2 regions of the Actinomadura sp. SCN-SB genome follow, and region 1 is predicted to be linked to the other one. Evidence: predicted binding sites of a transcription regulator. Region 1 holds the regulator's gene; the other holds the start of a gene.
The links. The regulator HspR, encoded in region 1, represses chaperone genes until heat shock. The targets are predictions, from matches to a motif close to ANTTGAGTCNNNNNGACTCAANT.

Region 1 (3,411 bases):
CCTTGACCATGGCGTCGCGCCGTCCGTCGTCGGCCTGCTCGGCGGCCTCGTTCAGCTGCTTCTCCAGCGCCGGGATCTCGCCGTAGGTGAGCCGGGCGGAGGTCTCCAGGTCGCCGTCGCGCTGGGCGCGCTCGGCCTCGCCGCGGAGCTGGTCGATGCGCTCCTTGAGCTCACCGACCCGGTTCAGCCCGGCCTTCTCCTGCTCCCACCGGCCGACCAGCGCGTTCAGCTGCTCCTGGCGGTCGGCGAGGTCGCGGCGCAGCCGCTCCAGGCGCTGCCTGGACGCCTCGTCGGTCTCCTTCGCCAGCGCCAGCTCCTCCATCCTGAGCCGGTCCACCGCGCGCTGCAGCTCGTCGATCTCGACGGGACGCGAGTCGATCTCCATCCGCAGCCGGGACGCCGACTCGTCCACCAGGTCGATCGCCTTGTCCGGCAGGAACCTGGCGGTGATGTACCGGTCGGACAGGGTCGCGGCGGCGACCAGCGCCGAGTCGTTGATCTGCACCTTGTGGTGCGCCTCGTACCGGCCCTTGAGCCCGCGCAGGATCGCGATGGTGTCCTCGACCGTCGGCTCGCCCACGAACACCTGCTGGAACCGGCGCTCCAGGGCCGCGTCCTTCTCGATCCGCTCACGGTACTCGTCCAGCGTCGTCGCGCCGATCATGCGGAGCTCGCCGCGGGCCAGCATCGGCTTGAGCATGTTGCCCGCGTCCATCGCGCCCTCGGCCGCGCCCGCGCCGACCACGGTGTGCAGCTCGTCGATGAACGTGACGATCTGCCCGTCGCTCTGCTTGATCTCGTTCAGGACGGCCTTGAGCCGCTCCTCGAACTCGCCGCGGTACTTGGCGCCCGCGACCATCGCGCCCAGGTCCAGCGCGACCAGCCGCTTGCCGCGCAGCGACTCGGGGACGTCGCCCGCCACGATCCGCTGCGCCAGGCCCTCCACCACGGCGGTCTTGCCGACGCCGGGCTCGCCGATCAGCACCGGGTTGTTCTTGGTACGCCGCGACAGCACCTGCACCACGCGCCGGATCTCGGTGTCACGGCCGATCACCGGGTCGAGCCGGCCGTCGCGCGCCGCGGAGGTCAGGTCGATGCCGTACTTCTCCAGCGCCTGGTAGGTGTCCTCGGGGTTCTCGCTGGTCACGCGGGCGTGGCCGCGGACCCGCTCGAACGCCTCCAGCAGCGCCTGCGGGGTCGCGCCGAACTCCTTGAGCAGTCCCGCGACGGGACCGCCGTCCGCGGCCAGGCCGACCAGCAGGTGCTCGGTCGAGACGTACTCGTCCTCCAACTGCTTGGCGCGGTTGGCCGCGGTGTTGAGCGCCACGATCAGCTGCCGCGACATCTGCGGGGACGACAGGGTCGAACCGGCCGCCTTCGGCATCGCCGACAGCTGCTCCTCGGCCCGGCGGCGCAGCGCCTGCCAGTCCGCGCCGACCGCCTCCAGCAGCGGGACGGCCGTGCCCTCGGGCAGGCCGATCAGCGCGACCAGGAGGTGCTGCGGCTCGACCTGCGGGTGACCCTCGGCGGCCGTCCTGCGGACCGCGACCGACACCGCCTCCTGACTCTTCTGCGTCAGCTTGTAGTCCATATTCTCTTTTCCCCCGTCAGTCCTTGCCGCGCCGCTCCTGCCACACCACGACGCTGGTGTGGCGGATCGGCACCAGATCGCCGCCCGGAGCGCCGGACGCGGCCTCCGGGGCCTCGCCCCCCCGCCGGCGCTGCTGCGCCAGCCGCGCCGCCACGGCCCGGGTGGACTCCAGCTCGTTGGCCAGGTCCTCCAGCGCGGCGTGCGCCTTGGTCAGCTGCTCGCGCAGCATGACGTTCTCGCGCTGGAGCTCCAGGATGTGCTTGATGCCGGACAGGTTGATGCCCTCTTCCTGGGAGAGCCGCTGGATCTCGCGGAGCATCACGATGTCCCGCATCGAGTAACGGCGGCCACGGCCGGCGGCGCGGCCGGGCGACACCAGTCCCATCCGGTCGTAGGTGCGCAGCGTCTGCGGGTGCAGCCCCGACAGCTGCGCCGCCACCGAGATCACGTAGACCGGGGTGTCGTCGCCGAACGGATCAGCGTTCATGACTCCCTCACTCCTCCCGTGCCTTGGCCAGCAGCTCGCTGCGCAGGTCGTCCCCCGCCCCGCTCGCGCGCAGCCGCTCCAGGGCCTCGCGGGTCTGGTCGTCGACCTTCTGCGGCACCTGCACGTCCACCGTCACCAGCAGGTCGCCCTTGGTGCCGTCGCGGCGGGTCGCGCCGCGGCCGCGGACGCGGAACGTGCGGCCGTTCGGCGTGCCCTCCGGCAGCCGCAGGGTCACCGGCTGTCCCTGGAACGTCGGCACCTTGATCTCGGCGCCGAGCGCCGCCTCCGGGAACGTCACCGGGACGGTCAGCGTCAGGTTGTCGCGGTCGCGGCCGAACACCGGGTGCGGCTTCACCTTGATGTCCACGTACAGGTCGCCGGCCGGGCCGCCGTTCTCGCCCGGGGCGCCCTTGCCCTTGAGCCGGATCTTCTGGCCGTCGGCGACGCCCGCGGGGATCCGGGCCTGGATGGTACGGGTGCCGGTCGCGCGGCCACTGCCGTTGCAGGTCGGGCAGGGGTCGTCCACGACGAGCCCGCGGCCGCGGCACTCCCGGCACGGCTCCTGGAAGCCGAAGCTGCCCAGGTTGCGGGTCTCGTGCCCGGTGCCCTCGCAGTTCGGGCAGACCCGCGGCACGGTGCCCGTCTTGGCCCCGGTGCCGCGGCAGCTCGGGCACGCGGCCTCGCTGGTCAGCTTGAGCGGCACCGTCACGCCGTTCATGGCCCGGCCGAACGACAGCGTCACCTCGGTCTCCACGTCCGCGCCCCGGCGGCCCCTGCGGGCACCGGTCGTGCGGGTACCGGCTCCGCCGCGGCCGAACAGGCCGCCGAACAGGTCGCCGATCCGGTCGCCCGCGCCGCCCGCGCCTCCGGTCCCGGACTGCCCGAAGAGGTCCCCCAGGTCGAACCCGAAGCCGCCCTGCTGGCCGCCGCGGAACCCCCGCGGCATCGCGCGGACCGCGTCGTACTCCTTGCGGCGCTTCTCGTCCGACAGGACGTCGTAGGCTTCGGACACCTCCTTGAAACGGTCCTCGGCGTCGCTGTCGCCCTTGTTGGCGTCCGGGTGGTACTTGCGGGCCAGCTTGCGGTACGACTTCTTGATCTCGTCCTGTGAGGCGTTCTTCGAGACACCGAGGACCTTGTAGTAGTCCTTTTCCAGGTAGTCCTTGGTGCTCACGGCGCCCCGCTCTCTGCTCGTGCCACTGCTTTATGGTGAAACGTCCAGGTCGTGCCTGACGTCAGCTCATCTGTACCTCGGGCGGCCCCGCTCCGGAAGGGAGCGGGGCCACCGCGAGGGTCCGCCCTCACCGGCGGTCGCCGGACGGGCGCCGGGTCG
Region 2 (3,411 bases), on a different contig from region 1:
CCGTTCAGAGAGGTGATCTGTGGAAGCGGCCGTCAACCGGTATCGCGTCATGGCCATCGTGGTCGGCGTGATGCTGTTGCTGCTGGTCTTCGTGGCCATGCCCATCCGCTACATCGGCGGCGACGAGACCCCGTCGGCGATCATCTCCCCGACGCACGGCACCCTCTACATCGTCTATCTGGCGGTCGCGTTCGACCTGTACCGCAAGCTGTCCTGGCCGCTGAAGCAGATGGTGCTGATGGTGACCGCGGGGCTGATCCCGTTCCTGGCGTTCTTCATCGAGCGCCGGATCGTGCGGGACGCCCGCGCCGACCTGGCCGCCAGGGCGCGGGCCGAGGTGCCCCGCGAGGCCCCGAGCGAGACCGCCGGCAACAACGCCTGAGCCAGAACGTACCCATGCCGCGGCCCGTGGGGCGGAGCGCCTCCACGGGCCGGGCGTCCAGCAGCGGTCTGTACTGCTGTGTGGGCGGCCTGGGACGGGGGTCGGGTCAGAAGTCCGGCCGCCCGGCTCTTCACGGCTCACAGGGTGTCTGGCGCCGGGCACTCACCTCGCTCTCCTTCGGTATCGACGCGGCTCTCGAGAGATCGAGCATGGTGGCCGGGGCCGGGCCGGCGGCGTGGCTCGGAGTCGCCGGCCCGGCGCGGTGGATCCCGGTGCCACGGGGGCAGGCGGCACCGGGTCTCCGGTACGGGGTGAACGGGTGGTCCAGGGTGAACGGGTCCGGCCGGGGGTCGCGGGACCGGCCGGGACGGCCGAGGACCCGAGGTGTGACCGGGCACGCGCCGCCGTCGCCGCCGGCACCAAGGCGGAAGGGGGGAGGTGCCGGCGGCGACGCGACGGGCCCGGTACGCCCTCGGCCGTCCGGACCGCGCCGGAGGGGGCCGGGGGCCGGGCGCGACGAGACAAGCCCGGACCCCGGTCGAAGGGAAGCCGATGAGCGGCGGTTCCGCCGTGCCAAGCAAGTCCCGCGCGCCACATGCGTGCCCTCCCCCCGGTTCGCCGGGTGACGAGCCCCGGGATCTCCGCCGTCCCGAGACTCCCCTTCACCCAGCGTTACGATCTCGTTGCGTTAAGTACCCAGCCTTCACGGCCGCGTAAACACCTGCCAAGGAAGAAAGGCCGAGGGTAAAACCCCGCCCCCAGCGCCCGATCACCGCCACCACAGGCCGCTCCGGGCATGATCGCTCAGAGCGAACGATGCAGAGGAAACAAATTCGAGCTTCGTTTTCTTGAGTGGATATGGCTCAACCTCGGGTTGGGCTGGACCGCTAGAGACTTTGGAGCTGAGAGCATGAGCGAGACCCTGACGCTGCCGGTCCTGCCCCTGGACGACGGGGCCGTTCTGCCCGGCATGGTGGTGCCCCTCGATCTGTCCGAGAACGAGGTCCGCGCGGCGATCGAGGCGGCCCGTGCGGTCGCCCAGACCCGAGGGCCGGGGATCAGGTCGGCGGTCAAGCCGCGCGTGCTGCTGGTGCCCAGGCTGAACGGGAACTACGCGGCCGTCGGCACGCTGGGCGTCGTGGAGCAGGAGGGGCGGCTGCCCGGCGGCGAGCCGGGCGCGGTCGTGCGCGGCGTGGCGCGGGTGCGGATCGGCACGGGGACGACCGGACCCGGCGCGGCGCTGTGGGTGGAGGGCACCAGGATCGAGGTGACCGGCCTGGACGACCCCCGCGTCGAGGAGCTGGCGAAGGAGTACAAGGGCCTGGTCAGCGCCATCCTGCAGAAGCGCGGCGCCTGGCAGGTCGTGGACGTGGTGCAGGCCATCGACGACCCCTCGACGCTGGCCGACAACGCCGGCTACGCCCCCTACCTGTCGAACGAGCAGAAGGTCGAGGTGCTGGAGACCCCCGACGTGGTCGAGCGCCTCACCCTGGTGATCGGCTGGGCGCGTGACCACCTGGCCGAGCTGGACGTGGCGGAGACCATCCGCAAGGACGTCCAGGAGGGCATGGAGAAGACCCAGCGGGAGTTCCTGCTGCGCCAGCAGCAGGAGGCCATCCGCAAGGAGCTGGCCGAGCTGAACGGCGACCCGGCCGACGAGGAGGACGACTACCGCGCCCGGATCGAGGCGGCGAACCTGCCCGAGAAGGTGCGCGAGGCGGCGCTCAAGGAGGTCGACAAGCTGGAGCGGTCGTCCGACGCGTCCCCTGAGGGCGGCTGGATCCGCACCTGGCTGGACACCGTGCTCGACATCCCGTGGAACGAGCGCACCGAGGACGCCTACGACATCGCGGGCGCCCGCGCGATCCTGGACGCCGACCACGCGGGCCTGGACGACGTGAAGGAACGCATCATCGAGTACCTGGCCGTGCGCAAGCGCAGGGCCGACCGCGGCCTGGGCGTCGTGGGCGGGCGGCGCTCCGGTGCGGTCCTGGCGCTGACCGGCCCTCCGGGGGTCGGCAAGACCTCGCTGGGCGAGTCGGTCGCGCGGGCCATGGGACGCAAGTTCGTGCGGGTCGCGCTGGGCGGCGTCCGGGACGAGGCGGAGATCCGCGGCCACCGGCGCACCTACGTCGGCGCGCTGCCGGGACGCATCGTCCGGGCCATCCGCGAGGCGGGCTCGATGAACCCGGTCGTCCTGCTGGACGAGGTCGACAAGGTCGGCGCCGACTACCGGGGCGACCCGACGGCGGCGCTGCTGGAGGTGCTGGACCCCGAGCAGAACCACACGTTCAGGGACCACTACCTGGAGGTCGAGCTCGACCTGAGCGACGTGCTGTTCCTGGCGACCGCCAACGTGGTCGAGGCGATCCCGGGGCCGCTGCTGGACCGCATGGAGCTGGTGCAGCTGGACGGCTACACCGAGCACGAGAAGGTCACCATCGCCCGCGACCACCTGCTGCCCAAGCAGCTCGACAAGGCCGGCCTGGAGGCGTCCGAGGTGAGCTTCGACGACGAGGCGCTGGCGCTGCTGGCCTCCGAGTACACCCGGGAGGCGGGCGTGCGGTCGCTGGACCGCGCGATCGCGAGGGTGCTGCGCAAGATCGCCGCGAACGTGGCGCTGGAGAAGGCGACGCTGCCCGTCTCGATCGGCGCGGCCGATCTGAAGGACTACCTGGGACGGCCGCGGTTCACCCCGGAGGTCGAGCTGAGCAGGTCCGAGCGGCGCACCGGGGTGCCGGGCGTGGCGACGGGCCTGGCGGTCACCGGCGCGGGCGGCGACGTGCTCTACATCGAGGCGTCGCTGGCCGACAAGGAGACCGGCGACACCGGCGTGACGCTGACCGGCCAGCTCGGCGACGTCATGAAGGAGTCGGCCCGGATCGCGCTCAGCTACCTGCGCTCGCGCGGCGCGGAGCTGGAGCTTCCGGTCGGCGACCTGAAGGACCGTGGCGTGCACATCCACGTGCCCGCCGGCGCGATCCCGAAGGACGGGCCGAGCGCGGGGATCACGATGACCACGGCGCTGG

Region 2: a site for HspR is predicted at 1,229-1,251, ahead of lon (endopeptidase La). Genes of this name have one in related genera too.

Annotation. Positions count from the first base shown of each region.
Region 1 covers NZ_JBIMPP010000002.1:66,440-69,850, reverse strand. Annotated here, with positions in the region: gene clpB (ATP-dependent chaperone ClpB) at 1-1,591, opposite strand, end outside; gene ACGWYJ_RS01575 (heat shock protein transcriptional repressor HspR) at 1,608-2,078, opposite strand; gene dnaJ (molecular chaperone DnaJ) at 2,086-3,252, opposite strand.
Region 2 covers NZ_JBIMPP010000008.1:54,461-57,871, forward strand. Annotated here, with positions in the region: gene ACGWYJ_RS07415 (DUF3817 domain-containing protein) at 20-382, shown strand; gene lon (endopeptidase La) at 1,293-3,411, shown strand, end outside.